DNA from 2 places in the Fictibacillus sp. 5RED26 genome. Region 1 is predicted to be linked to the other one. Evidence: predicted binding sites of a transcription regulator. Region 1 holds the regulator's gene; the other holds the start of a gene.

The links. Region 1 encodes Rex, which represses fermentation and respiration genes when NADH is low (regulators of the CRP and FNR family bind a similar motif). Its sites were predicted from a motif close to TTGTGAAATATTTCACAA; they were not measured.
Region 2: the regulator Rex is predicted to act here: its motif matches at 8,142-8,159, upstream of qoxA (cytochrome aa3 quinol oxidase subunit II).

Annotation. Positions count from the first base shown of each region.
Region 1 is NZ_JACZDU010000014.1:19,298-34,797, reverse strand. It holds gene tsaD (tRNA (adenosine(37)-N6)-threonylcarbamoyltransferase complex transferase subunit TsaD) at 1-638, shown strand, start outside; gene IHV10_RS22065 (ABC-F family ATP-binding cassette domain-containing protein) at 1,043-2,983, opposite strand; gene moaC (cyclic pyranopterin monophosphate synthase MoaC) at 3,367-3,870, shown strand; gene IHV10_RS22055 (redox-sensing transcriptional repressor Rex) at 3,916-4,551, shown strand; gene IHV10_RS22050 (twin-arginine translocase TatA/TatE family subunit) at 4,570-4,752, shown strand; gene tatC (twin-arginine translocase subunit TatC) at 4,765-5,547, shown strand; gene IHV10_RS22040 (YdiK family protein) at 6,034-6,237, opposite strand; gene IHV10_RS22035 (CPBP family intramembrane glutamic endopeptidase) at 6,234-6,947, opposite strand; gene groES (co-chaperone GroES) at 7,194-7,478, shown strand; gene groL (chaperonin GroEL) at 7,580-9,217, shown strand; gene IHV10_RS22020 (DUF4176 domain-containing protein) at 9,494-9,871, shown strand; gene IHV10_RS22015 (S9 family peptidase) at 10,034-12,181, shown strand; gene IHV10_RS22010 (DUF4317 domain-containing protein) at 12,256-13,437, opposite strand; gene IHV10_RS22005 (hypothetical protein) at 13,575-13,982, opposite strand; gene IHV10_RS22000 (ECF transporter S component) at 14,114-14,638, opposite strand; gene IHV10_RS21995 (hypothetical protein) at 14,943-15,500, shown strand, end outside.
Region 2 is NZ_JACZDU010000005.1:179,631-195,130, forward strand. It holds gene putP (sodium/proline symporter PutP) at 1-624, opposite strand, end outside; gene IHV10_RS17740 (ABC-F family ATP-binding cassette domain-containing protein) at 1,044-2,951, shown strand; gene IHV10_RS17745 (nuclease-related domain-containing protein) at 3,222-4,199, shown strand; gene IHV10_RS17750 (ABC-F family ATP-binding cassette domain-containing protein) at 4,241-5,797, opposite strand; gene IHV10_RS17755 (hypothetical protein) at 5,938-6,099, opposite strand; gene IHV10_RS17760 (L-cystine transporter) at 6,476-7,828, shown strand; gene qoxA (cytochrome aa3 quinol oxidase subunit II) at 8,238-9,218, shown strand; gene qoxB (cytochrome aa3 quinol oxidase subunit I) at 9,237-11,177, shown strand; gene qoxC (cytochrome aa3 quinol oxidase subunit III) at 11,192-11,812, shown strand; gene qoxD (cytochrome aa3 quinol oxidase subunit IV) at 11,805-12,242, shown strand; gene IHV10_RS17785 (nuclease-related domain-containing protein) at 12,852-13,814, opposite strand; gene IHV10_RS17790 (glutamate-5-semialdehyde dehydrogenase) at 13,925-15,196, opposite strand; gene proB (glutamate 5-kinase) at 15,242-15,500, opposite strand, start outside.

The DNA.
Region 1 (15,500 bases):
AAGAAATGACGTTTCCGCTGTTGTCTCTTATCGTCTCAGGCGGACATACAGAGCTCGTTCTGATGGAGGAGCACGGAACGTTCAAAGTAATCGGTGAAACAAGAGACGACGCAGCAGGTGAAGCGTATGATAAAGTGGCGCGAACGCTTAACATGCCATATCCAGGCGGACCTCATATCGATAAACTGGCACAAGAGGGAGAAGCAAATATTGACCTGCCTCGCGCGTGGCTAGAGCCGAACTCACTTGATTTTAGCTTCAGCGGCTTGAAGTCAGCCGTGATCAACACGGTTCATAATGCAACACAGCGCGGAGAAGTGATCAAGCCAGAAGATCTAGCAGCGAGTTTCCAAGCAAGTGTTGTGGATGTACTTGTGGAAAAAACATACCGTGCCGCAGAGCAGTATAACGTAAAACAAGTCCTCTTGGCCGGTGGAGTAGCGGCGAACAAAGGACTTCGTCATATGTTAGAAAACCGTTTTAATGGAACAAAGTATGACCTCGTTATTCCTCCTCTCCACTTATGCACAGATAATGCAGCCATGATTGGAGTTGCAGGGAGTGTAGCGTACCAAAAAGGAACGCGTGGAGATATGGCGTTAAACGGTGTACCGGGGTTAGATTTAGAAGCGCAATAAGAAAAAAGCTCTTTTCCTTTAATGAGGAGAAGAGCTTTTTTAGTTATCGACAGAAATCGACACAAAAACCTTTCTTTTTGTGGAAAAGTTATACACAGCTTTGTGGATAATGTGGACAATGGTTTTGAAACATTTGAAACCAAGGGTTTGTGTTATACACAATTCACATCATGTATACACATGTTTGTGTGGATAAAGTGGATAAGTCGTCAAAAAATGCAAAATCCACAGATCGAACTGTGGATAATATTTTATAGTAGTAACGTATTTAAGAGGTTTTGGGGCTTTTGCTTCGTGAAATTGTTTGTAAAATGTGTAGAAGCAATGTCGAAATGTGCGAAGACCAACTTGAAGATGAATAAAAAAAGCTGATATCCCTCTATATAAGGATATCAGCTTTCAATTTAAGCATTCTGAAGTTCTTCCCATTCTTCCATCAACGTTTCCATCTCTTCGTTCAAAGCATCTAGCTGAGACTGAAATTCTTGCGTTTTTTCATAATCCTGAAAGACTTCAGGTTTACAAAGCTCAGCTTCGGCCGACGTGATTTTCGTTTCGAGTCCTTCTAGCAGCCCCTCAATCTCCTCGATACGGCGCTGCCTTTTACGATCGAGCTTCTTCGCTTCTTTATCGATCGAGTTCTTTGCACCGTTCCCTTGGTTGGAAGAAGGAGTATTAGCCGCGTTCTCAGCTTTCTGGCGAGCGGCAATTTCTTCACGTGCTTTCATCTCGTTTTTCTTTTCGGTGTAATAGTCGTAGTCACCTAGATACTCGGTCACCCCAGTTGGTGCGAGTTCAACGACTTTCGTGGCGATACGGTTGATGAAATAACGGTCATGCGATACGAAAAGAATCGTACCAGGATAATGGATCAGAGCTTGTTCAAGGATCTCTTTGCTGTCGAGATCCAAATGGTTCGTCGGCTCGTCCAGCAGAAGAAGGTTTCCTTTCTCCATCATAAGTTTCGCTAGAGCAAGTCGAGCCTTCTGACCACCGCTCAGCTCTGTTACAAGCTTCAACACATCGTCACCGCTAAACAGGAACTGTCCGAGAATCGAACGAATCTCTTTTTCCGTTTTTTCCGGATAGTCATCCCATAGCTCGTTCAACAAGGTCTTGCGTGAATGCAGGTCTGCTTGTTCCTGATCATAGTGAGAGATCATGAGTCCACTGCCGTAACGTATATCGCCCGATATGAGCGGCAGCTGCTTACGTATCACTTTTAATAAAGTCGATTTGCCGATTCCGTTCGGTCCAACGATCGCGACGCTGTCCTGGCGGTTAACCGCTACCGATACATTCTTAAATAACAGTTCACCGTCTTCATATCCCGTGCTCACGTTTTCAAGTTTCAGCACATCGTTCCCACTTTGTCTCTCAATCTCAAAAGAAAAACTAGCAGACTTTTCTGCGCCAGCCGGACGCTCTTTCAATTCCATCTTTTCTAACTGTTTACGACGACTCTGCGCACGTTTCGTAGTCGAAGCCCGCACGATGTTGCGCTGAATGAAATCTTCCAACTTCGCAACCTGATCTTGCTGCTTCTCAAACTCTTTCATCTCTTGAGCGAAGCGCTCCGCTTTTTGCTCGAGATAGTTAGAATAGTTACCAGTGAAACGGTAAGATCGTTTTCTCGAAACTTCATAAACGGTCGTTACGATCTTATCGAGGAAATACCGGTCATGGGAAACGATTAAGATGCCGCCGGGATAACTCTGTAAATATTGCTCGAGCCACGTTAGTGTTTTGATGTCTAAATGGTTCGTCGGCTCATCGAGAATGAGTAGATCGGGTTTTGTTAAAAGAAGCTTCGCGAGTGCGAGTCTCGTTTTTTGTCCACCACTTAATGTGTTGATCTTCGTATCGCGATCAAAATCGGCAAACTGAAAGCCGTGAAGCACCGTACGAATCTCCGCTTCATACTGATAGCCGCCTTCGTCTTTAAACGTAACCTGAAGCGCATCATAGTCTTTCAGGAGACGTTCATACTCCGCTTCATTCGCAATCACTTTTGGATCGCCCATGCGCGCTTCCATCTCACGCAGTCTTTTCTCTTTTTTACGAAGGTCTTCAAACACAGAGAGCATCTCGTTCCAGATCGACTCATCCGAATCCAGCCCCGCATCTTGTGCAAGATAACCAGTCTTCACGTCTTTCGGAATCATGACATGACCAGAATCATAGGAATACTCACCAGTAATCACCCGAAGCAGCGTAGATTTTCCCGCACCGTTCCGCCCAACAAGAGCGATCCGCTCGCCCTTTTGAACCTCTAGTTTTATATTCGATAAAATAACGTCCGCGCCAAAAGACTTCGTAACGTCCTGAACTTGTAAAATAATCATTGTAATTTCACCTCTGAAAACGGGTGGTTTTATTAAATGGCTTCCTAAAATGATTGGAATTATTGCTTCAATGTAAAGTTGATTGGAGTGCAAGGTGCGAGACTCCTGCGGGACAGGTGGGCAGGTGAGACACTTATACGTGAAACGTACGAATGTGGCTCACCGCCTGCCCCGCGGAAAGCGAAGCACCTGGAACGGAAATCAACTACTTTCAACAATCATGTATCAGCCTTAATACAAATAACCCTGTCTAACTAGTAGTTTAGCGTAGTTTGGAGATTCGCGCCAACAAAGGGAATGTTCAACATTTTGCAATAATTACAAGTAAAATCTTAACGACAATAAAAGCGGTTTCGTGTATATTCATCATGAGGAGGGGTTTTATGACAGAGTTTACCCATTTTAACGAAGAAGGCCGTGCGTGCATGGTAGATATTTCGGAAAAAGAAACATCTCACCGAACAGCCATAGCGGTAAGCGGGGTAACGGTTTCTGAAGAAGTCTTCCTTAAGATCAAAGAAAACGGATTTAAAAAAGGGGACGTTCTAGCCGTCGCACAGATCGCTGGAATCATGGCTGCCAAAAAGACCTCTGACTGGATCCCGATGTGTCACCCGTTATCACTGACTGGCGTTGATCTGTCTTTTTCATGGGATGAATTGGCGGACAGCATGTATAAATTAAACATTCAAGTCGAAGTGAAAACGAAAGGCAGCACCGGTGTTGAGATGGAGGCGTTAACAGCGGCTTCTGCAGCAGCGTTAACCGTCTATGATATGTGTAAAGCAGCGGATAAGGGAATGGTGATCGGGCCTACATATCTCCAATCGAAAACAGGAGGCAAGAATGGGGACTTTCTACGTTCTTCAAGCCCTGACAAAATATGATACAATAGGAATAGATAAGCTTTCTACACTTGGAGGGCTCCAAATATGAACCAAGATCAGTTAAAAATACCACACGCAACAGCAAAACGGCTGCCCTTGTATTATCGTTTTTTGAAAAACTTATCATCTTCCGGTAAACAAAGGGTGTCTTCTGCTGAATTAAGCGAAGCTGTTAAAGTAGATTCTGCGACGATCCGCAGAGATTTTTCTTATTTCGGCGCATTAGGCAAAAAGGGTTATGGCTACAATGTTAATTATCTGCTGTCGTTCTTCGCGAAAACGTTGAACCAGGATGAAACGACTACCGTAGCGTTAATCGGAGTAGGTAACTTAGGCACTGCCTTTTTACATTACAATTTCACCAAAAATAACAATACCAAAATAGAAGTCGCATTCGATGTAGACCAGGCTAAAATCGGTAGCGAAATTGCTGGAGTTCCGATTTATCACACAGAAGACATCGAGCAAGAGCTGAAGAACCGAGGTATTGATGTTGCGATCTTGACTGTTCCAGTCGGAGCGGCTCAACCGATCGCAGATCAGTTAGAGCGCGCAGGTGTAACAGGCATCTTGAACTTCACACCCGCACGATTGACCGTCTCACCAGAGATTCGTGTTCATCACATCGATTTAGCTGTTGAATTGCAATCGCTTGTTTATTTTATGAAAAACTATTCTTAAACCAAGGAGGTAATCGTTATGTTAGGACCAGGAAGTATCGCGGTAATCGGACTTGCAGCTCTTGTTATGTTTGGACCGAAAAAGCTGCCTGAGCTAGGAAAAGCAGCAGGTAAAACGCTTCGCGAGTTCAAGAATGCAACAAAAGGCATGATGGACGAAGAAGATGACAGCAAAAAGGAACGCGAACAACTGAAGAAGTAAGGATGTTTGTCTATGACCTCTGAAAAAAATATGTCGCTATACGGTCACATTGGCGAATTACGAAAGCGCATCATGTGGGCGATCCTAGCTTTCTTCGTATTCTTGATCGCTGGATTTTTCTTAGCCAAGCCCGTGATTGTATATCTGCAAAGTGATCCAATTGCAAAGAACATTCAGATGAACGCTTTTCATCTAACCGATCCACTGAACGTGTACATGACGTTTGCCTTCTTTATCGGCCTCGTCCTATCCGCACCAGTGGTGTTGTACCAACTCTGGGCATTCATCAGCCCGGGGCTTTATGAGAACGAACGAAAAGTAACGCTCATGTACATCCCGATCGCATTCATGCTCTTCTTAACGGGACTCGCATTTTCGTACTTTATTCTTTTCCCTTTCGTTGTCAGCTTCATGGGAAATGTCGCCGTGGCACTTAGTGTAGAAGGCGAATACGGAATTCAGGAATACTTCTCATTCCTATTCAACATCACACTGCCGTTCGGACTGTTGTTCCAGTTCCCGGTCTTGATCATGTTTCTGACTCGACTCGGAATCGTAACACCTGATCTCCTCAAGAGCATACGAAAAGTAGCCTACTTTGGAATTTTAGTAGTAGCGGGATTGATTACACCGCCAGAGCTGCTGTCTCACTTAATGGTTACGTTCCCGCTGATCTTGTTATACGAAATCAGCATCATCATTTCGAAGGCAGCTTATAAAAAACGAATGAAAGCCGAAGTCGAAGCACTCGTAAAAGAACGAGAAGCACAAGCAGAAGCTATGTATCATGATTAAAAAGAGGATGAACCCACGCGGGGAATCCTCTTTTTTGTGTGGTTGGAGTGAAGCTGTGGTATGGGAGAGTGGGAGTGGACAGTAATAATAGGGAAGTGGACAGTAAATTTGTAAAAGTGGACAGTATTTCATCGAAAGTGGACAGTAAAACTCAAGAAGTGGACAGTATTTTCTTAAAAGTCGACAGTAAAAGCATCGTTTGAAGTGGCTTGCGGGCTACTCAGGTGTCACCTAAAGTACTGAAACAGCCTTCGTTTTGGTGCTTGGTTCGATAATCTGTCGGATTCGAAGATTAATCTGTCCGATTGGCCGTATAATCTGTCCAATCTCCAACTTAATCTATCTAATCTCCCACATAATCTGTCCATTTCAGCCAATAATCTGTCCAATCTCATATCCACCATTGACCAGCCTCAAAAAGCACCACCGCGACAAATCCCACACAAACAAAAAAAACTGCCTCCATTAAGAAGCAGTTTCCCCATATTATTTCTTCTTTTTTCTTTTTAAGTGGCTGTTTAATGCGAAATAGCGGATGGCATTCGCGTAGTCGAAGGTAGCTACGATCATCGTGATGATCGTCCAGAAGCTTGTCATTCCGTACTCGCTTGCGTAATGAACGGCTAAGTACGTAAAGACGACTCCGATCCCTAGATATAAAAATGCCATAAACAGTGGTGATGTCTTCATAATAGTCCTCCAATAATCAATTGCGCTGTTTCTAGCTGTTGTTCCATTTCTTTGATTTTATCGGCAAATAATACTTGAATGATCAAAACGAGCGTGTTCATGGCAACGTGTGCCGCGATCGGAACGATAAGACGTTGGGTCCGAACATAAAGAAAAGCGAACGTGAAGCCCATTGCCGTGTAGATTAATAAGTGTGTGAAGTCCGCATGAACAGCAGCAAAGATTAACGAACTGATCAAAGCAGAGATAAAGAAATTAAAGCGTTTATGAAGAGAGCCAAAAATGATCTTTCGGAAGATGATCTCTTCTAGTATTGGCCCAACGATGGCCGTTACAATCATAAAATATTTAACGTTTTTAACGATTTCAACAAGTTGCTTCGTGTTCTCGGATCCAGGCTGAATACCAAACAGGTTCATCTCGATCATGCTCGCGATAATTTGAGCGGCGTACGCCATGAAAATACCGATGATCGACCATAGAACGGCAGATCCTTTTGAGACGCGCTTAGTATTTCGGTGGCGTTCTCTCATTTCAGGGATCAGCATGTAAAGGATAATAACAAGAGCCGCGATAAAGCTGAACGTTCCCCACATTCCAAAAAGTTGATTTTTAGGAACACCAAGTTCATTTAACAGTGGAATCCCAATGTAACCTGAGAATTGCATCACGATATATATGAAGATGATCCACCAATATTTTTTCTTCAAATTACCTTCTCCTTTACGTACAGCCCTAAAAATAATTACGTTTCATACCTCTTTATATGCTTACCCATTTTAACATAGAATAGGCAGGGCTCGCGAGGATATCGAATTTGCGGGTAATTCGATTTATATTTATATTTCTCGCTTGCAAAATTTTTTAGTTTTATTTATTATTAGAAATGGAGTTAGCACTCACTAACAAAGAGTGCTAATAAGAAATCTTTTAACTATTTAAGGAGGGTGTTTCACTTGTTAAAGCCACTAGGTGACCGTATTATTATTGAGCTTGTAGAAGGTGAAGAAAAAACTGCAAGCGGCATTGTATTGCCAGATTCAGCAAAAGAAAAGCCTCAAGAAGGAAAAGTTGTTGCTGTAGGTACGGGCCGTGTAACGGATAACGGCGAGCGTATCTCTTTAGAAGTTTCTGAAGGCAACACGATTATTTTCTCAAAATACGCAGGTACAGAAGTTAAGTACCAAGGTAAAGAATTCTTGATTCTTCGTGAGTCTGACGTATTAGCGATCGTAGGCTAAACGTTAGGTAACTGGGAAGCTTCAATAATTTGAAGCTACATAAATCAAACATAAAGCATATGTAAGTCACTAACTTTTAAAATTAATGGGAGGGTTTTTACATGGCTAAAGATATTAAATTTAGTGAAGACGCACGCCGCTCAATGCTTCGTGGTGTTGATGCACTAGCAAACGCTGTAAAAGTAACACTTGGACCAAAAGGACGTAATGTTGTGCTTGAGAAGAAATTCGGTTCTCCTCTAATCACAAACGACGGTGTTACAATCGCAAAAGAAATCGAGCTTGAAGATGCATTCGAAAACATGGGTGCTAAGCTTGTAGCTGAAGTTGCGAGCAAAACGAATGACGTAGCAGGAGACGGAACGACAACTGCAACGGTTCTTGCTCAAGCAATGATCCGTGAAGGATTAAAGAACGTAACGAGCGGAGCAAACCCAATGGTACTTCGCAAAGGGATCGAAAAAGCAACAGCTGCTGCTGTTCAAGAACTAAAAGCGATCTCTAAACCAATCGAAGGCAAAGAGTCTATCGCACAAGTTGCGGCGATTTCTGCAGCTGACGAAGAAGTAGGACAATTGATTGCTGAAGCGATGGAGCGCGTTGGAAACGACGGCGTTATCACGATTGAAGAATCAAAAGGATTCACAACAGAGCTTGAAGTGGTTGAAGGAATGCAGTTCGACCGCGGATACGCATCTCCATACATGGTAACAAACTCTGACAAGATGGAAGCAGAGCTTGAGAACCCGTACATCCTTATCACAGATAAGAAGATTACGAACATCCAAGAAATCCTTCCAGTTCTTGAGCAAGTGGTACAACAAGGGAAATCTCTATTGTTGATCGCTGAAGACGTTGAAGGTGAAGCACTTGCTACATTAGTAGTTAACAAGCTTCGCGGAACATTCAATGCAGTAGCTGTAAAAGCTCCTGGATTCGGTGACCGCCGTAAAGCAATGCTAGAAGACATCGCAGTTCTAACTGGCGGTGAAGTGATCACAGAAGAGCTAGGTCTTGACCTTAAGACTGCGAACATCACGCAGCTTGGTACAGCTTCTAAAGTTGTGGTTACAAAAGAAAACACAACTATCGTTGAAGGTGCTGGGGATTCTTCTAAAATCGCAGCTCGTGTTAACCAAATCAAAGCACAACTCGAAGAAACAACTTCTGAGTTTGATAAAGAAAAATTACAAGAGCGCTTAGCGAAATTAGCTGGTGGAGTAGCAGTAATCAAAGTTGGTGCAGCTACAGAAACTGAGCTGAAAGAGCGTAAACTTCGTATTGAAGACGCACTTAACTCAACGCGTGCAGCGGTTGAAGAGGGTATCGTATCCGGTGGTGGTACAGCTCTAGTTAACGTGCTAAAAGCGATCGCTCAAGTAGAAGCGACTGGCGACGAGTTAACAGGTGTGAAACTAGTACTTCGTGCACTAGAAGAGCCAGTTCGTCAAATCGCACACAACGCAGGTCTTGAAGGATCTGTAGTGGTTGAGCGTCTGAAGAACGAAGAAATCGGAATCGGCTTCAACGCAGCAACTGGCGAGTGGGTAAACATGTTCGAATCCGGAATCGTTGACCCAACAAAAGTTACACGTTCAGCTCTACAAAACGCAGCATCCGTATCTGCAATGTTCTTAACAACAGAAGCAGTAATCGCGGATAAGCCAGAAGAAAACGCTGGCGGCGGAATGCCTGACATGTCCGGCATGGGCATGGGTGGAATGGGCGGCATGATGTAATAACGCCCACAAAACCCAAGTGGGTTTGTGAGTTTAAAAACTGTGGAATGCTAGCTAGCATTTTGCTGAAATAAAGGATTTACCAGGAGCTTCTTATAAGTTGATTAAACTTATAAGAAGCTTTTTTTATATTATTCATTGGATAATTAAGGAACTTTATTATACTATTTATTGTATAAATGAAAGAAATAAAGTATTAGCCTGCACAAAATACTAATTTCTTTAAACACTGAAAAAGTTGACCCTAAAAATTAAACTGAAAAGGAACAATGAAAAATGATACTGATTAAAAATAGAAACAAACTAGCATTTATGTTTATACTTGTTTTACTTTTAGTAGGATGTACGAATGCGAAAGAAAATAGCTCCGAAAAAGAGAAGCTTGATAAATCCAAGCCTCTGCCCATTGGCACAGTCGTAAAGTTAAAGCAGATGAAGAAAAGCGTCATGATTTATGGCTACAATCAAATTCAAGTAAGTACTGGAAAACAATATGATTACATAGCGGTCCCGTACCCGGAAGGTAATATTTCTCCCGATTATAATGTGTTTTTTAACCGTAACTTTATTGAGAAGGTTATGTACGGTGGGTATGATTCAGAAGAAGGAAAAAAGCTGCGTAAGAAGGTAGAAAGCAACATGAAAGGCAATTAAGGAGAAATTCCAGAGTTATTAATGATTTGACGGAATTTTAATCTTATCATCTACACACGTTTTTTACTAAAGAGGATACAACAGCAGTTTGTCAAAATAATAAAACTAGTAGTATTTATACTTACTAGATTTGATACAGCAATGGAGGAAATTACAAAGTAAATGAAAATATCAGACTTAATGAATGTCATTGAACCCGCTGCCTTAGTACATATGTCTATGTCCAGTGATAAAAATTGGTTAGCACTTTGTGTAAATGGAGAGCCAGTAGATAAGAGGTCGAATGGTGTTTCGATGGCTGTTGAAGGAACAACACAATGGGTTTGTAATTTGAATACAGGTGAAGCATTTCCGATTGCTCCAGAGGCAAATAGTAGCTGGGCGGGAGTATGGTCTCCTGAAGGTAAGACACTTGCTTTTTTTGCGGATATTGGAGGAAAGGCCCGTTTATGGTTATGGGATTCTACAAACCATAGTCTTCATTTAGCTGCAGATTTAGTCGTTCGGCCATTCTTTGGCTTCGAAAAACCAATTTGGACAAAAGACGGCAAACAAATCATTATAAAAACTATGCCTGACACACCAATAAATGAAAATGATTTTTACTCGAATTGGGAAGAGTCTGGATCACATACTAAACTACCACAACAGGTAAAGGTATTTGATACAGGTGACATTTCTGATCGAGAAGTGATTGAAGATCTAAATAACTGGGCTGATCGTTATCGGGCAGACATTCGTATGATTTCTGTTGAGAGTCAACGTGTTACAACTCTTTGTAAAGGGTTGCGACCAGTAGGGATGAAACTTTCAACAGATGGTAACTATCTTGCTTTCACGCATTGTTTGGGTGAAGAAAATAGGAATACCCAACAAAATATTTTTGAATTATGGATATGCCCACTCAATCCTAGCGATACAACTGAGGTAAAATGTGTCTCTTCAAAAATACATATGATGTATGGTGTAAGTTTTAGTTGGGGAAACGACAATACATCTATCTACTACACTACAAGCGGGCCATTGTCAGATGGAGGCTTATGGGTTGCAAACACAATTACCAATACAAATGAGCTATTATTCCAAGATAAAACAAATCATTTAGGGCATGATTTTGAATCACCAAAAGTAACAAGTAATGATGATGTAGTCATGATTGCAGGAGGAAAGCTATGGTATTATCGTTCAACTTCTGGTTCGCTAAATCACTTTTCTTTGTCGGAAGGACGCATTATTGTTGCAGGGTTTCCGATCACTAAGGATAACCAAATTGTGGTTCAGACTCATGAACCTTTAGAAGTAAGGGATGGATTTTGGAACATTGATTGTGTTACAGGAGTAGCCAATCAAATACTTGAAGAACCAAAAGGGCACCTTCCATGGTTTGAAGGTGGAGTTGCTTATTGTGACCACATGACAGAAACAATAGCTTATCTATTTCAGGATGCTGATCTTCCACCAACAATAAGGGTATTTGATGTTGCATCTAAAAGTAGTACTGATGTAACGTTATCAAAATTAGAGACAGATACGTTTGGTTCTTCGGAAATCATTCGTTGGAAGGGTGAGCATCAAGAGTTGAGGGGAGCTCTACTACTACCTAAAGATAGTAAGGGGCTAGTTCCTGCAATCATTAGAGTTTACCCTGGCTCTATGCAATCCAATAATGTTCGATTATTTGGCATGAGTCCATCCATGTGTGATAATCACCAAATATTTGCTTCACACGGGTATGCTGTATTTTCACCTGACTTACCTATGAAAAGAACACATGAACCAGCAGAAGAAATTACGAAAATGATCGCTGATGCTTATGAGGCTTTAATTAAACATCCAAACATTGATTCAGAAAGAATTGGAATTATTGGACATTCCTTTGGTGGTTATTCAACATTAGTAGCTATAACAAAATTGCCACATTTTAAAGCAGCTATTGTATCGTCAGGAATAGGAAATCTAATCAGCTATTACACACAGTTTGATATTAACTCGAACTTGAACTATGGAAGTATTGAAGACGGACAATTTAACATAGGTGCTACATTATGGGAAGAGCGAGAACGATATATAAAAAATTCTCCATTGTTTGAGTTTCACAAGATACAGACGCCTGTACTAATCACGCAAGGAACAAGAGACCATTTATGCTATGCAGAAGCTGGACCTATATTTTCTTCATTAAATCGATTAAATAAAACGGCTCAGTTGGTATTATATGATGATGAAGAACATTACCAAGGAACGTGGCGGCGAGAAAACCTTGAGGATTATTATGAGCGCGTTCTGAAGTGGTTAGATAAGTACTTATAATTATATTTAACAAAATTTACACAATGGAAGTCATCCTCTAAGAGAAAGGCTTCCATTATGTAATCTGTAGTTAACTATTTCTCAACCTTCTCCCCAAAAGCCTCGGGAATCATCGTAAAGCCTTCAATCACCGTATCTTCCTCAACTTCAATCATGAGGTAACGTTTACCGCTTAGCTGTACTTGCTTCACATACCTTAAGTCTTGTGGACTTATCGAGATTTTAGCTACCTTCGTATCGATCTTAATCGACTTCGAGTTGTATTTCGGTACAACACTGCTCGCTTTGATCTCATACTTATCGTCATCAATCACTTTTTGAAAAGCCGATTCTACCTTTTCCACGCTGATATCTTCCACACCACTCGCTTTTAAAACGCGCTCTACGTCCTTGGAATCTAATCGTGGATGTTCTTCCTCTTCGTTCTCTTCAATCATCCTGTTGATTTCTTCATACACATTGGATAGGGTAGACGTGTTCAATTGATCTTGTGTTACGTCTTTAATGATTTCTTCAAACACGATCTTATCGTCTTTTGCCGTCATGATTTCTTCGCCATTTAATACGTCCACGATGAACTCATAATCAGGCTCATGAACTTTACCTGCTGAATACAGGATGTGGTTCACGTCTGCTGCATTATCGCTGAAACAAGGGAAGAGGAATCCTCCAATCGGTGCGTTTAGGTTGATGATCGGATCGACTACAAAATTGTACTTAAACTCTTTTTCGACATAATCAAAGAGCAGTTCTTTCTTCGGTTCTTGTGTATTGTTTATGCTGCACAAAATAAAGGGGAAGGAGTAGACGGCATCTCGTTCGCTAATCTCAGCCTCATCATTTTTGCGCTTCGTCGGTTTATAGTATTCTCCCTTAATGAAGGTAATCACGATATCCTTTTCGTATTGACGGTTTAGGAGCATCTTTCCTACCATTTGAAGCATGCGTTCTTTCCAGTCTTCTGTATCGCTAGCAAGTAGTCCCTGATGCAGAATGAGCTGGCTATTGTTTTCAGCATTTCTATTAAACTTTAATTCAAATAACTTTTCATCGAGGTTTCCACCAAGCAATTTTTTAAAGTTATTAAAAAAGAGCTCTTGTTGTTCACCATCTAGCATCTCAAAAGGCTGACTAACGTGATGATAGATCTCACTGGATTCTTTCGTAATATACACATTAAAGATGCTGGAGATCTTCAGTAGGTCGTTCTCTTTTTTGAACTGTTTTCGTATTTGAGCGATATCTTTTTTGTTCATGCTTGTATACACTCCTAAGTTGTTGCGATTTTAAGTCGACACTCTCTATATGTCTAACAGGGAAGTATTCTTTATTTTAACATTCAGAAGGAGTGAAGTGTGAAGGTGAAGTTTTGTTGGTTCATAGATTGGTTGCATTAGTAGTTTAATATCTTTTTTAATTTAACAACGTCAAGTTGCTGCAAGGTATAACCCGTACTTGTATCGTCGACATACATAATCATTCCACTATCACTGTCTTTTCGTAACCAAAGTAAATAGTTCTCCTTATTACCGTTTGAATCAACTAGAGTCATCTCTAAATTATTTTTTGACACATTTAAAATTCCAGGTATTCTTTCAGCAGACTGTATCGCATCTCTAGCAATTCTAACGGCCTTGTTATTTTTAAAAGTCTTATTCACATCGCCTGCAATAATAAGCGCTTCTTTTTTATTCTGTTTAATGAGATTTGGAGCGGTCTCTTTACTTTCAGAATAAACGCTGCACCCCGCAAACAAGATACTTAACGTAATAAGAATCAGTTTAAGTAATGACTTCTTCATTTTAGACCCCTTAAAATATCCGTTTTATGGTAAGTCGCATCATATTCTTAAAAGGTTTCAGTGAACTTCTTAAATATAAAAAACCCCATATCGCATAGCGGTTAAGCCGATACGATACAGGGTCTCTGTAACTAAAGAATTCTTTTCTTAATACGTGCTACGAGTGGAACCACGACAAGTCCAGCAAATCCTACTTGCAGAATGTTTCCTGGAATGGATCCAAACGGTACGATCCAGTTGCTGTAAAGCACAACTTCTGCAAAATAATAGCCTACCACTTTAATCAGCATAGCTACGACTACTGCCATTGAGTAGACGAGTACTCGTTTACCTGGTACTTTTTCTGCGATAACGCCCGCTACATAGCCCATTGCACCAACGATAATAAACGTGAACGGAGCCCAAATGGTGTAACCGGATAGAAGATCAAATAAGCCCATTCCGAAAGCACCTGCAATAGCACCTGTTCTTCTGCCAAAAACAAAAGCTGCTACGAATAGAGGAATGTTACCTAAGTGGATAAGACCACCGTTTCCTGCGATCGGAAGCTTAATATTGATGAACATCGTTGCAACAAGAGTCAGTGCCACGAATAGTGCACTGATGACTAACATTCTTGTTTTCGTCGATTCTATCGATGAATAAGTAGTATTCATAACATAACCTCTTTCATAAAAAAATGAATGTAAAAAATAATTGCACTTATTCATTATATATGTCCCTATTCTTTTAGAAAACAGCTATTTTCTGGGTGGGGTGAAGAAATAAAAAAATTATCTCGTGAAATGACCAACTTCCTCAAAAGAAAGAAGGGGAGATCGACACATTTGCCGAAATCTAATTTGTAGAAGATAGACGTATCGATACAGTTCATTGCGAATGCCTATAGTAGAGGAATTAAACGATATGTATCGCATGGCGATATAAGGAATAGATGAAGAGAAATGAAGGAGGCCCGATATGCGACGTGATATACAACCGAATGAACGAGCTTTCTCCTCCAAGGAAGTTGCAGAAGAAGTAGGGATCGCGACACCTACTGTTCGAAAGTATGGACAAATTTTAGAACGAAACGGATATGAGTTTTTAAAGGATGGAGATCGACGTATCTTCGTTCAATCTGACATCGAATCGCTCATAGCGCTACGCGATACAGATAAGCCATTAGACGATACAGCTAAAGATCTCGTGATTCAACAAAAAGAAAGATTGAAAGAAACAGTTCAAACGGACGTAGCGTTACCCGATACATATGAGAACCTTCCACAAGACCCTAATCAATTACGAGAAGTCTTGATGATGCTAGCGAATGAATTAGCAGCGACACGCGAGATGAATGCGCAGCTGACAAACGATATGTCAGAGCTTAAAGTAACCGTATCAAGACTTCAGCAAGATCATCATGCAATCAGTGCGAATGTCGGAAACGCAGCTCAGAAAACGAACGCTAAGATTGAGAAGCTGACTAATCAACAGAAAGAACAATACGAAGCATTGCTAGAACAGGAAAAAGAGAAA
Region 2 (15,500 bases), on a different contig from region 1:
ACCAATGTCTGTAAATGCAACGATTGGCACTAAGATTAAAGCGATGAACATGATACAGCCTTGAACGAAATCCGTCCAACTTACTGCAAGGAATCCACCAAATAGTGTATAAGCTACAACTACCCCAACCGTAATTAACATACCAGTTAGATAAGTTGTACCGAATGCACTTTCAAACAGCTTACCACCAGAAACAAGTCCGGCAGATGCATAAAGTGTGAAGAAGATAATGATAACGAGCCCTGAAACGATACGTAGAATTTTCTGTGTATCATTAAAGCGATTCTCAAGATAATCAGGAATCGTAATGGAATCATCCGCAACTTCTGTATACGTACGAAGACGGGGTGCTACTAGAAGATAGTTTAAATATGCACCAATCGTGAGTCCAACAGCGATCCAAATACTGCTTATTCCGTCAGTGAACATCGCACCCGGAATACCCATCATCATCCAACCACTCATATCAGATGCGCCAGCTGAAAGTGCAGTAACAGCAGGACCTAGTCCTCGTCCACCTAACATGTAGTCATTTAAATCAGATGTTTTTTTGTAAGCCCAGTACCCGATATAAAGCATACCGGCCATGTAAATAACTAAAGAAATAATAACTCCTGTTTGCATGTAAAAATTTCTCTCCTTTTCTTTTTTCATGAAATGGGTCATGTTAGTTTGCTCAACGGATGACTTGTTTATGAAAAAGTTGGCAGGTTGTTTCTTAGAGCTTTTTATTTGCAAAAAGAGCTTGCGGGGAATAGCAGAAAAAAACTTGAAGTCAAAAGCGCGGTCGAAAAACGCATTTAAAAAACTTGCTGGATTAAATAAACCCAGCATCAACTACAAGAAAAAAGCAAAGCCGATGTGTGAATTGAAAATAGGTGGCATCCGTTTTGAGCAAAAAACGTGCCCACTTCTTTTCAGAACATGTTTATCACTATAACAAAAATTCCGAAAAGAATGCAAATCATAACCGAGAGATGCTATTCTGACACGGTTAAGATACAATAGATAACAAAGACATTAGCCTAAGGAATGATATGGTTTTGAGTATTTTATTAGTTGAAAATTTATATAAAACATATGGTGAAAAAACGCTGTTCGACGATATTACTTTTTCGATAAGCGACAAGCAAAGAATCGGACTCATCGGACCGAATGGAACAGGTAAGTCCTCATTATTGAAAGCAATAGCAGGATTCGAGCCAGCTGAGCGAGGTACGCTGTCACATGCGAATTCATTTCAGATCGAATATGTGGCCCAAGAGCCAGAACTTGATGAAGAGTTATCCGTTTTAGACCAGATTTATTATGGAGATTCTCTCATCATGAAGACGATGCGTGAATATGAGCAAGCCTTACTCGATCTGGAATCGGATCCGTCCAACGAAAAGAAGCTGAAGCGTTTAATGTACAGTCAGCAAAAGATGGATGAAAATGAGGCATGGGAAGCAAACACCATCGCGAAAACAGTGCTTACTAAGCTTGGTCTTCGTGATTTTTCTCGTCAATTGAAGCATTTAAGCGGTGGACAAAAGAAGCGAGTAGCGATTGCAAAAGCACTCATTCAACCTGCTGATTTGCTCATTTTGGACGAGCCAACAAATCATCTTGATAACGAAACAGTTGAATGGCTAGAAACATTCTTAGGAAACTATAAAGGCGCCTTACTGATGGTTACCCATGACCGGTATTTTTTAAACCGCGTAACTAACAATATCTTCGAGCTCGATAATGGGAAGCTATATGTATATGAGGGAAATTACGAAACATACTTGGAGAAAAAAGCTGAACGAGAAGAAATCGCTCTGCAGAACGAAGATAAGCGGCAAAATACTCTACGCCGCGAATTAGCCTGGTTGCGCCGTGGTGCAAAAGCACGAACGACAAAACAAAAAGCTAGAATTCAACGTGTAGAGAGTTTGCAGGAAGAAACTGGTCCAGCAGTTAAGGGCTCTGTTGAATTTGCGATCGGGTCTCAACGACTTGGTAAAAAAGTGATTGAAGTTGAAGGGTTGAGTAAAAGTTTAGATGGAAAAGAGCTAGTTAAAAACCTCGACTATCTGATCGTTCCGGGTGAACGACTTGGAATTATCGGACCGAATGGAAGCGGGAAAACTACTTTGTTAAATATGTTAGCAGGTAGAATGACTCCTGATTTTGGTTCTGTTCAAGTAGGGGAAACGGTTAAGATTGGCTACTACACACAAGATCACGAAGAACTCGACGGCAACTTGCGGGTTGTCGATTATATCAAAGAAACCGCACAGGTTATCACGACAGTAGATGGCCAGTCGATTACAGCTGAACAGATGCTCGAACGTTTCCTGTTTCCTCGCTATATGCAATATACGTATATTCGGAAGTTATCAGGTGGAGAGAAACGCCGCTTATACATGCTCAAAGTGTTAATGGAAGAGCCGAACGTTCTGTTTTTGGATGAACCAACAAACGATTTGGACATTCAAACTTTAGGGATCTTAGAAGAGTATTTAGAAAATTTTCCTGGTGTAGTGTTGACGGTTTCCCATGACCGCTACTTTTTAGACCGGGTTGTCGATCATCTTCTCGCATTCGAAGGGAACGCAGAGGTTGAAAGATTTCAAGGCAGCTATACGGACTATATGGATGAGAAAAAAGAGCGTGATGAAATGGCTGCTGCGGTGAAGAAAGAAGCCTCTGAAAAACCGACGGAAACAGTTGGACAGCATCGTAAGGAAAAGAAGAAAAAGCTGTCGTACAAAGATCAACAAGATTGGGATACGATTGAAGAACGAATCATGAACTTAGAAGAGAAAAAAGAGCAGATTGAATCTGAGATCGTCGCTGCTGGCAGCGATTTTGGCAAGATCAGCGAGCTTATGGCAGAGCAGAAAAAAGTGGAGAGCGAGCTTGAAGCCGCAATGGAGCGATGGGAAGAGCTTTCTCTGTTAGTGGAAGAGTTGGATAGTTGATTGGGTGGGCACCTCTTGCTGTTAGCAGGAGGTGTTTTTTTGTGGGAAGGGGCGGCGGTTGGCGTTATTTGTCGAAAAGCCTATAAATGATTTTGAAGGCCTATAAAATTACTTGAAGGACCATAAAATTTTTTGAAGGCCCATAAATAGAAAATTACGGCCTATAAAACCAAATTTAGGGCCTATAAAAATATCTATTACTAAAAAAGGATTCTACACCATAGTTAGCGAATCAACTGTTCATGTCCAAGTATAAGAGGGAGAGATAAATTGATTAAAAAACCTAGAACGAAACCGCTTAAACTATTAAAATTTGAAGTTTTACTAGAAAGAATTCTCCCAAGTCAAACGCAGAAGCAACTGATTGAGACCAACTATAGAAAATACCTAGCAGGCTTTAGAGGAGAGTTAACGCTAGATTATTTCCTTTCTGAATTACCACATGATGATTACCACATTTTCCACGATTTGCGAATCCCCAGATACGATAACAACCAACTTTATTTCCAACTAGACGCATTAATTCTCCACCCAAGATTTTGTATCATAATTGAAATTAAGAACTTAATAGGAAATTTGTATTTTGATCATCAATATGATCAGATTGTACGTACTAGAGAAGGGATAGATGAAACCTTCCCAGACCCTATAAATCAAGTTGAAATACAAAAGAAACATTTGTCTAAATGGCTATTCAGACACAAATTTCCTCTAATGCCGATTCATACCCTAGTTGTAATCACGAATCCAAAATCTTATATTCGAATTTCTCCAAAGTACGGATCAAACGCAAAAAAAATTATAAGAGGTAGGACCTTACCTAACAAAATAAAAGAAATTGAAAAGTTAGAATCTGAAGTTATTCTTCAAAAGCGAGATATAAAAAGAATTTCTTCTCTGCTCTTAAGAGAACATACTTCGCATAATCCTGACATTCTAAAATTGTTCAATATTTATCGCCATGAAATTTTAACAGGCGTTTTTTGTCCGAACTGTACGCAGGTCGCATTAATTAGAATAAAAAGAAACTGGTTGTGTACAAGGTGTTCCAAAACTTATATGGATGCTCATAAAAAAGCAATCATTGATTATGCACTTTTGTTTAGTCCTGTGGTCAAAAACAAAGATCTACGCTCGTTTCTACACATGGAATCACAATCATCCGTAAAAAAACTCCTGTATAGTATGAAACTGAAGCCCAACGGCTCAAGAAAAGCCGCAACCTATACCATCCCTCTGCCCAAATAATCTACATAATAAAAACCCCCACCAATGTGAGGGTCTCAGAATTAAAATACTTTTGTAGTCCAGCTTTCACAGTTCCAGACGTCATTAGCCACTTCTTTATAAAATTCAGGTTCATGGGAAATCAACAGCACACTGCCTTTGAAAGCTCTCAGTGCACGCATTAACTCGTCTTTCGCTTCTACGTCTAGATGGTTTGTCGGCTCATCGAGAACGAGAACATTGTTTTCATGGTTGATGAGCTTACAGAGACGAACCTTCGCTTTTTCTCCACCGCTCAGCACTTCTACTTTACTCTCGATGTGTTTTGTCGTTAGACCACACTTCGCAAGAGCAGCACGAACTTCATGATGAGAGAAGCCAGGAAACTCGCTCCAGATTTCATCAATACATGTGTTGTAGTTCGCTGACTTTACTTCTTGCTCGAAGTAACCGATCTCCAGGTTTTCACCGCGCTCAACGGAACCTGAAACAGGCGTGATCTCACCAAGAATGCTTTTTAGCAATGTCGTTTTACCGATACCGTTCGCACCGACTAAAGCAATTTTTTGACCGCGTTCCATACGAAGGTTCAACGGTTTAGAAAGTGGCTCGTCATAACCGATAACAAGATCTTTCGTTTCAAAGATCAGTTTGCTTGGCGTGCGAGCTTCTTTAAAGTTGAACTCTGGCTTTGGCTTTTCTTTGGCTAGTTCAATAACATCCATTTTATCGAGTTTCTTCTGTCGAGACATTGCCATGTTTCGAGTGGAAACACGTGCTTTATTACGTGCAACGAAATCCTTCAATCCGGCAATCTCTTGCTGTTGACGCTTAAATGCTGCTTCCAACTGAGATTTTTTCATCTCATGAACGGATTTGAAGTGATCGTAATCTCCTACATAACGGTTTAATTCCTGATTTTCCATGTGATAGATCAAGTTGATTACGCTGTTTAAGAAAGGAATATCATGCGAAATTAAGATGAACGCATTTTCGTACTCCTGCAAATAACGCTTCAGCCACTCGATATGCTGTTCATCCAGATAGTTTGTTGGCTCATCCAGCAATAGAATCTCTGGCTTTTCTAATAAAAGCTTAGCAAGCAATACTTTCGTACGCTGTCCACCACTTAAATCATGTACGTCACGATCTAAACCGATATCATCAAGACCAAGTCCGCGCGCGATCTCTTCAACTTTTGCATCGATCACGTAAAAGTCGTTGTTTGTTAATGTATCTTGAATGACACCAACATCTTCAAGCATCTTTTCAAGCTCTTCAGGTGTTGCTTCACCCATTTTTTCGTACATGCTGTTCATTTCGTTTTCCATGTCGAGCAAGTATTGGAATGCACTTTTCAATACATCGCGAATCGACATGCCTTTTTGAAGGACCGTGTGCTGATCAAGATAGCCTACACGTACTTTTTTTGCCCACTCTACTTTACCTTCATCAGGCTTTAATTTACCTGTAATAATATTCATAAACGTTGATTTACCTTCACCGTTCGCACCAATCAATCCGATGTGCTCACCTTTAAGCAGGCGGAAGGAAACATCATTAAATATGGCACGATCGCCGAAACCATGGCTTAAGCCTTGCACCGTTAAAATACTCATCTATATAACACCTTTTCTGTCAGTAATTTGTACCCTCTTGATTATAGTATTGAATGGGGAAGGAACTCAATAGGTGCATGCGTAATCTTATAAAAGAAAAAGCACCCATGGAAGATTTTCCAAGAGTGCCATGATGCGATCTATTCTTGTTCACCAGTTCGGTTCTTGAATGCTTCTTTTGTTGCAAGGTTTACTGAATCTGTTTCATCAGACTTTTCAACCAGGCGATTTTGAAGGGTGTTATCAGGAAACCTTCCTGGATGACCTTGTTTTTTATGTTCAAACGATTTTCCGCGTGCCATATTTTTCACTCCTCATCTCTTTAGAGAATATTTTGCCCATGAAGAGGTGTGTTTATGAATGAAATAAAGCACGCGAAGATATTACATTTAGCACCAAGTCATAAGAATTTGTTACAAAAACAAGCATATCTTAGTTTTAAGTTGAATATATCTGAATCACAACTAAATATTTCACCTGTGACTAAAGCATAAACACACTAATGACTCGCTTACTTTTATTAAAGCTTGTCATTTTTTGTTTGAGGAGGTGGCTGCTAAAAATATCCTGCTCGTAATCCCTACTTGACAGATAGGTTTTATTGTATTAATTTAATTTAGTTAACTAAAGGGGGGCTTGTAGGTGACTACTGGTTTAGTTTTATCGAATATTGCAATTATGCTTATACTATTGGGTGTTTTGTATTACATGCAAAAAAAGCACGTTTCTTTCTCTAAGCGTGTTTTTACGGGGCTAGGTCTAGGGATTTTGTTCGGACTCGGACTTCAGTACGGATATGGAGCAGACTCTGAGGTTGCTGCTAAATCGACTGACTGGTTCAATCTAGTCGGTGGCGGTTATGTAACGTTCTTAAAAATGATCGTTGTACCACTTGTATTTATTTCAATCCTTTCAGCGTTTACGCGTCTGAACTTAAAAGGAAATATCGGAAAACTTAGTGGATTGATCATAGGAATCTTGATAGGTACGACTGCAATTGCCGCTGTTGTCGGAATTGCAACTTCGACGGTTTTTGATCTTGAAGCTGTGCAGATCGAGCAAGGAGATGCAGAAACGGCTCGTGGTGAGCAGATGGAAGGTACGTTTGCAGAGGTAAAAGATCTGACGCTTCCGCAACAAGTTCTATCATTATTACCAGCTAATCCATTCTTAGATTTCACAGGAGCTCGTCCGACTTCGACCATCGCTGTAGTTATCTTTGCTGCATTCCTGGGCGTTGCTTATTTAGGGGTAAAACGTAAGCAAGAGGAGCATGCAGAGCTTTTTGCTAAGATTGTTGATGCGTTTTATGCGGTTATCATGAGAGTAGTAACGTTGATTCTGCGTCTAACTCCGTATGGGGTTCTCGCGCTCATGACGAAAACAGTTGCACTGAGTGATATGGATGCAATCGCAAAGCTAGGTAAGTTCGTTATTGCTTCATATGTAGCTTTGTTGATCATGTTCGGCATTCACTTATTGCTTTTAACGTTTGCAGGATTAAACCCGATTACTTATATGAAAAAATCTTTCCCGGTACTATCCTTTGCTTTCACTTCTCGTACGAGTGCAGGAGCACTTCCGTTAAATATTCGTACGCAAAAGAGCATGGGTGTGCCTGACGGAATCGCAAACTTCTCAGGTTCATTCGGTCTTTCTATCGGACAAAACGGATGTGCTGGAATTTATCCAGCGATGCTAGCCGTTATGATCGCTCCGACAGTTGGAATCGATCCGTTGTCTCCATCGTTCTTGTTGACGCTTGTAGTAGTCGTAGCACTAAGTTCGTTCGGTGTAGCAGGTGTTGGTGGTGGAGCAACGTTCGCGGCCATACTTGTACTTTCCGCAATGGATCTTCCTATCGCTTTAGCAGGTCTATTGATCTCAGTTGAGCCATTAATCGACATGGGCCGTACCGCTGTTAACGTAAGTGGTTCGATGACATCAGGATTATTAACAAGTAAGGTGCAAAATCAGCTTGATACAAATGTTTACAATGACACCGAAAATCAAGTTGAAGTAAGTGCATAAGATATAAAAAAATGAGCGATCTTGTCTATATAGGCAAGGTCGTTTTTTAATTGAAAAATTTACATAGGCAGGTGTACGTTGGTGGAATTTAGGGTAAAAAGTAAAAACTGAACTTTTAAAAAGCTCATGAGTCTTTACCAATGAAAGAAGTCTCTTCCAAAATCGTGAACATTCTATGTCGAAACTGTGATAAAGTTGTGAGCTTTATTTGAAGTAATCGTGACATTTGTTGTGGATAGAGTCACTTTTATTAGGATTCTGGTACTATGAAAGCAAAGGTTTTTGTCATTTAAATTTTTGCCTATGTTTTACATTGTGATTTAATTCACAATGCTCTATAATCACTCTTGGTTCGTTTTTTATTAGGCAAAAGTAAATGCTTGTAAATAGAGAAAGGAAGGTGGACCTGGTGATGCGACGGTTGAAGCCGTTTTTTACATTCGGGTTATTGATGGCCGTATTTATGCTTAGCGGCTGCAGCGATATGATTGTTTTAGATCCAAAAGGACCTGTAGGAGCAGAACAGAGGGATCTGATCATGTATTCCATCTGGTTTATGTTATTTATCCTAATAGTTGTTTACGCACTTACTGCTTTTATTGTTTATAAATATCGTGATCGCAAAAACCATAAAGGCTATGATCCAGATAATGAAGGAAGTCATCTTCTTGAAACGATTTGGTGGATCATTCCTATCATCATCGTTATTGCATTAGCGATTCCAACGGTAAAGAGTATCTATTCTCTTGAAGGACCTCCTGAAGAATCGAAAGATCAAAAGCCGTTGGTGATTCATGCAACATCTGTAAACTGGAAATGGGTATTCTCTTATCCAGAGCAAGATATTGAAACAGTTAACTATCTTCATATTCCTGAAGATCGGCCTGTTTTGTTCAAGCTGACTTCTGCCGATTCAATGGCATCATTCTGGGTACCTCAATTAGGTGGTCAGAAATATGCGATGGCTGGCATGGAGACAGAGCTTTATCTGCAAGCTGACGAGCAAGGGACGTATGAAGGACGTAACTCCAACTTTACAGGAGAAGGATTCACTAATCATACGTTTGATGTGATGGCTATGTCTGATGCAGAGTTTGAAAAATGGGCGAGTGAAACGAAGGCTGATGCTCCTGAACTTTCAAAGGGGCAGTATGACAAGCTGATGCTTCCTGGTCACGTGAAAGAAATGACTTTCTCTTCTACTCACTTAGATTGGGTAGACCATGCTACAAACGCTGAGTACGCGCTAGATGCTCGCGAACGTTTAGGTTATGAAGAGAAGATTCCTCACTCAAGAGCAGCGAAGGAAGAAAAGAAAAAGCGTGAAGAAGAGATGAAGAAGCTAGAAGAATCAGAATCAGAGTCTCATGGGGATTCTCATGCCCATTAACAGAGGAGGCATTTCAATATGAAATGGGATGAATTTTTCGTAACAGGCGACCCGATGATATATGGTGCTGACGTATCCATCGTATTAACGATGGTGGGTATCCTGTTCTATCTTACTAAATATAAAAAGTGGAAATGGTTGTGGGACGAATGGCTTACAACAGTTGACCATAAAAAACTTGGTATCATGTATATCGTTTCCGCTGTATTAATGTTGTTCCGCGGTGGGGTAGATGCCCTCTTAATGCGTACACAGCTTGCAGTTCCAGAGGCTAAGTTCCTCGATTCGCAGCACTATAACGAAATCTTTACAACACACGGTACGATCATGATCATCTTCATGGCGATGCCGTTCTTGATTGGTTTGATTAACGTTGTTGTTCCATTGCAAATTGGAGCACGTGACGTAGCTTATCCTTATTTAAACGCAGTTAGTTTCTGGACGTTCTTTATTGGTGCGATGTTGTTCAACATCTCATTCGTTATTGGTGGATCTCCATCAGCAGGTTGGACGAGTTACATGCCGCTTGCGAGTAACGAGCTCAGTCCAGGACCTGGGCAGAACTACTATCTGCTCGGTCTGCAGATTGCAGGTATTGGTACGCTCTTAACAGGGATTAACTTCTTAGTTACGATCCTTAAGATGCGTGCACCGGGAATGACGTTGTTCCGTATGCCGATGTTCACTTGGTCATCACTTGTAACAATGGTAATCATTATTTTCGCTTTCCCGATCCTTACTGTAGCACTAGCACTTATGACATTTGACCGTTTATTCGGCAGCCATTTCTTCACTCTGCAAGGAGCGGGAATGGATATGCTTTGGGCGAACCTTTTCTGGCTATGGGGCCACCCAGAGGTATATATCGTAATTCTACCGGCGTTTGGTATGTTCTCAGAGATCATCTCTACGTTCTCTAGAAAAACGCTATTTGGTTACAAAGCCATGATCTGGTCTATGCTTTTAATCGCAGGATACAGTTTCTTGGTTTGGGTCCATCACTTCTTTACGATGGGTTCAGGAGCACTTGTTAACTCTGTATTCTCCATCACAACGATGGCGATTGGTATACCGACTGGGGTTAAGATCTTTAACTGGTTGTTTACGATGTACAGAGGTAAGATTCAGTTTACGACCCCGATGCTTTGGTCACTCGGATTTATCGTGAACTTCGTAATCGGTGGTGTTACAGGTGTCATGCTAGCTATGGCTGCTGCTGACTATCAGTACCACAACACATACTTCCTAGTATCTCACTTCCACTATGTGTTGATCGCAGGTACAGTATTTGCTTGTTTCGCTGGTTTAATCTACTGGTATCCGAAGATGTTTGGTTACAAACTGAACGAACGTATCGGTAAATGGGTATTCTGGGTATTCACAATCGGATTTAACGTATGTTTCTTTCCACAATACTTCCTTGGTCTAGACGGTATGCCTCGTCGTGTTTACACGTACAGCGAAGAGTCTGGCTGGGGTCCATTGAACATGGTATCTACAATCGGTGGATTCATGATGGGAATTGCGTTCTTAATCCTTGTTTACAACATGTACTACAGCTTCCGTTACGCGAAGCGTGAAACAACTGGAGATGCTTGGGATGGCCGTACTTTAGAATGGTCTACTCCAACAGCAATGCCTCCATTCTATAACTTTGCTAAGATTCCTGAAGTAACAGGTCTTGATCACTTCTGGAGACAGAAGCAAGCTGGAAAAGTTGAGAAGTTAAAAGCTGAAGATATTAAACCGATTCATATGCCAAGTAACTCTGGTGTTCCATTCATCATGGCATCCTTCTTCTTTGTTGCCGGCTTCGGAATGGTATTCGACTGGATGTGGATGGCGATCGCCGGAATGATTGGTGTATTTGCAACATTGATCTATCGTTCATTTGAGTATAATGATGGTTATTATGTAAGTGTTGAAGAAGTAATCGAAACAGAAAAGATTTCTAAATAAGGAGGCGTGAAAAAATGGCACATGCAGAAACACACGACCCCAACACGCCTTTAGAGTATCGTTCGGAGACTGGGCGTTTAAATATTCTCGGTTTCTGGATTTTCCTCGGGGCAGAAATTGCGTTGTTCGCAACATTATTTGCAACTTATATGGTTTTAGAACATCGTATCGCTGATGGTCCATCACCAGGTGAATTATTCGAAGTAAAGAGTTTGTTGATCCAAACTTTCTTGCTCTTAACAAGTAGTTTTACCTGTGGACTTGCGGTTCATGAGATGCGTCGTCAAAATGTAAAAGGTTTGATCACTTGGATGGCCATCACTTTAGGTCTTGGTCTTGGATTCCTTTACTTTGAGATTGAAGAGTTCTTACACTTCATTCATGAAGGTGCTAATATTGGTACAAGTGCAGCATGGTCAGGATTCTTCGTTCTTGTCGGTACTCACGGTGCCCACGTAACGTTCGGTATCTTCTGGGTAACGATGGTCTTGATTCAAGTAGCGAAGCGCGGTTTAACGCCAGCTACATCTGCAAAAGTTTTCATCACCAGTCTATACTGGCATTTCTTAGACGTAGTGTGGATCTTTATCTTCACAGCCGTTTATCTGATGGGGATGGTGATGCATAATGGCTAGTAAAACTGCAGCTAATGAACACCACGGTTTTCCGTGGAAACATTTAATCGGTTTTGTGTTATCCATCGTGCTAACATTATTCGCACTATGGATTGCGCTTGAAACAGATCTTTCGATGACTTGGATTTTAATTATCATTTTTGGTTTTGCGTTCCTACAAGCTGCTCTTCAGCTCTTGATGTTCATGCACGTAACAGAGAACTCTACGAAGAGTAACCTTACAAGCCGCGTACAGATCGGTAACATCCTCTTTGCAGCATTCGTTGCGATTGTTATCGTAATCGGTTCTGTTTGGGTTATGACAGCAGGTCACGCGAAGCACGATAAGCATCAGCACGCACCGAACACTGAGAATCATGAAGATCACGGTTCTCATGGTGGCGGAAGTGAACATGATTCTGGTGATCACGGTGATCATGGGAGTCATTAATAAGAATTTGTATGTTAAAGCCTCTTGCTAAGGGATTGATCTTTTAGCAAGAGGTTTTTTGTGTTTATTGGTTCTTGGACGTGTTTGTATTAAGTAAATTGTCGATTTGTGAGCGATTCGAGAAGTTTGTGAGCATTTTGAGAAGTTTGTGAGCGATTCGAGAGTTTTATGAGCGATTCGAGAGTTTTATGAGCGATTCGAGAGGTTTATGAGCGATTCGAGAGGTTTATGAGCGATTCGAGAAGTTTGTGAGCGATTCGAGAAGTTTGTGAGTGATTCGAGAATTTTGTGAGCGATTCGAGAAGTTTCTGAGCGATTCGAGAAGTTTGTGAGCGATTCAGGAAGTTTATAAGCGATTCGAGAAGTTTATGAGCGATTCAGGAAGTTTATAAGCAATTCGAGAAGTTTATGAGCGATTCGAGAAGTTTGTGAGCGATTCGAGAAGTTTGTGAGCGATTCGAGAAGTTTATGAGCGATTCGAGAAGTTTATGAGCGATTCCAGAAGTTTATGAGCGATTCGAGAAGTTTGTGAGCGATTCGAGAAGTTTATGAGCGATTCCAGAAGTTTGTGAGCGATTTAAAAAGTTTGTCATCGACTCATGAATAATCTCAATACGGATCAGGTAGTGTGTAAACTCTCCCTTTCTTTCCACCAGTATGAGGTAAGTTCATTTCATTAAGTAGTCGCTTCCCTGTATGTCTGGATGAAAGACACAGAAACTCACATAACTTTTTATTAGTGATGTTTTTCCCAAACAAAAGTACATAATCAGAAAGTGAAGAAAGGTGAAGGTCTTTACTTTTATTCAAACATTTAGGACAAAGCCAAACAGCTTTTTTTCGCACCACAGGCAAATAAAAACACTCCGTACAATAAACACCCTTGATAATATCTTTGTCTTCAATACCATACCTTTTTAAAAGATCAGGGTTTTCAGGGACATGATGTCGAACAAGCATATTGGAGAGTTTAGTGACTTCTTTTATCGTCAGCTTCTCGTCCGTATACATCTTATCAATCACTTTAATTTTCTCCTGCAAATAGGGACTATGGGTAATATAATGAAGTACATCTTTATTTGAGGGTGGTGCTTTAATAATGGTTCTCGGATTGCTCATGACTACTAGCGAGCGAACGGGAATGGGAGGAATACGGTTCTTTGTCATCCATTCAATAAGGTGAGATTGTTGGCGCTTTACTTGGAAAATAGGGTTTCGAAAAGCTTCTTCGGATCCATCATCCTTTACTCTGATGACTTGGTTGAGATGGTCAAAAACCAAGGTTCCGGTAATGAATTTCACTTCGAGGTTTAAGAGATAACGAGGGGAGAGAAGCAGGGTGTCGATCTGAAAATAACTTTCGTGCGCTGTAAGCCTCAGGTCGTGCATAACGGAAAAGTCCCGGAAAGGTTTTAAAAAGTAGTCATTTGACTGCTCGCCAAAATGTCCGGCTAACCTACCGCTTAATTCATCTTCCATGGTTAAATATTTGGGATGAAGCTTAATCACTCTTCGTTGCATAACTTCAAGCTTTCTTATCCTTATAGACTTTCCGCGATCTTTAACTAACATATAAGACCTCCTTTTTAAAAACATTCTCTGACCACCCTAACTTTACCTTCTTTATTTCTACAAAAACACACAAAAAACAGCCCCCAAAAAAGGGACTGCTCACATAAAAATTATCTAACCTGCCCGTCACCAGTCATACGATATTTAATCGTCGTTAGTGCTGGTAGACCCATTGGACCACGAGCATGTAATTTTTGCGTGGAAATACCGATCTCAGCACCGAACCCAAGCGCTGACCCATCAGTAAAGCGGGTAGACGCGTTATGGTAAACAGCAGCTGCGTCAACACTGTTTAAGAAAGCAACGGCATTCTCTGCATTTTCTGTCACGATCGCTTCTGAATGCTTTGTGCCATAACGTTCAATATGAGAGACAGCTTCTTCGACAGAACTAACTACTTTAACTGCTACAGCCAAACTTAAATACTCTTCAGCCCAATCCTTTTCATTGGCTGGTATCACATCCGGTAATAACTCTGCAGCTTTTTCATCACCATGCACTTCAATACCGTACTTTTCAAAAAGAGCAGTAACTTGTTCCGCATGCTCATTCAGCCATGCTTCATGAAAAATGAACGTCTCTGCAGCGTTACAAACTGCTGGTCGATCTGTTTTAGCATTCTCCATGATTGCGAGAGCTTTATTAACATCAGCGAACTGATCAATATAAATGTGGCAATTGCCGACACCTGTCTCTAAGACGGGCACTGTAGCATTCTCGACAACTGTTTTAATCAGATTACCGCCACCACGAGGAATTAAAACATCGATATGCTCCTTCATCGTAAACAATTGACCCGCCGCTTCGCGATCTGTAGAAGCAATAAATTGAACAGCATCATCTGGGATTTTTGTTGCTGTTAATGCTTTATGAATGACAGATACAATCGCTGAGTTTGAGTGTATAGCGTTTGAACCGCCTTTTAGTACGATGGCGTTTCCAGACTTTAATGCAAGTCCAGTCGCATCAACTGTTACATTTGGTCGTGCCTCATAAATCATACCAATTACACCTAAAGGTACACGAACTTGCTCTACGTTTAATCCGTTTTCTAGTGTCCAGTCAGACAAGATTTCACCTACAGGATCCTTTAACTTCACAACCTCGCGTAGTCCGTTTGCAAACTCTTTAACGCGATCTTCTGTTAAACGCAAGCGATCCATCAAGGCTTCTGAAAAATTATTTTCCTTCCCGTTAACTAAATCTTTCTCATTCTCTTCTAAGATGTAATCTGTTTCTCTTTCTAACGTATCTGCAATCACAAATAATGCTTCGTTCTTTTCTTTTTCACTAAGCAGTGCGAGCTTTTTTGAAGCTTCCTGTGCTAACTTTGCTTGGCCTTTCACATCGATATTTTTGGTTGTACTTTTAAAAGTACTCATCCAACGCCTCCTTGTATTTTTAAATCACATTTTCGTAACGATATATTAGTGAATGGGAACTGCCAAACGAGTATGGCAGACTAAATCATTGTTATTGATGGCTTCTTCAGGTCCTACATCAGCTAGCTCGTCTCGAGAGATACCTTTAATCTTGATTAACTGTTTAGAAGAATAATTTGAAACACCAAGACCAACTTCATTTCCATCTAAATCTTTAATACGAACCACAGACCCTTTTTTAAAATGACCACTTACGTAACGAATGCCTGTAGGATAAAGGCTTTTGAGCTCATCAATGCCTTGT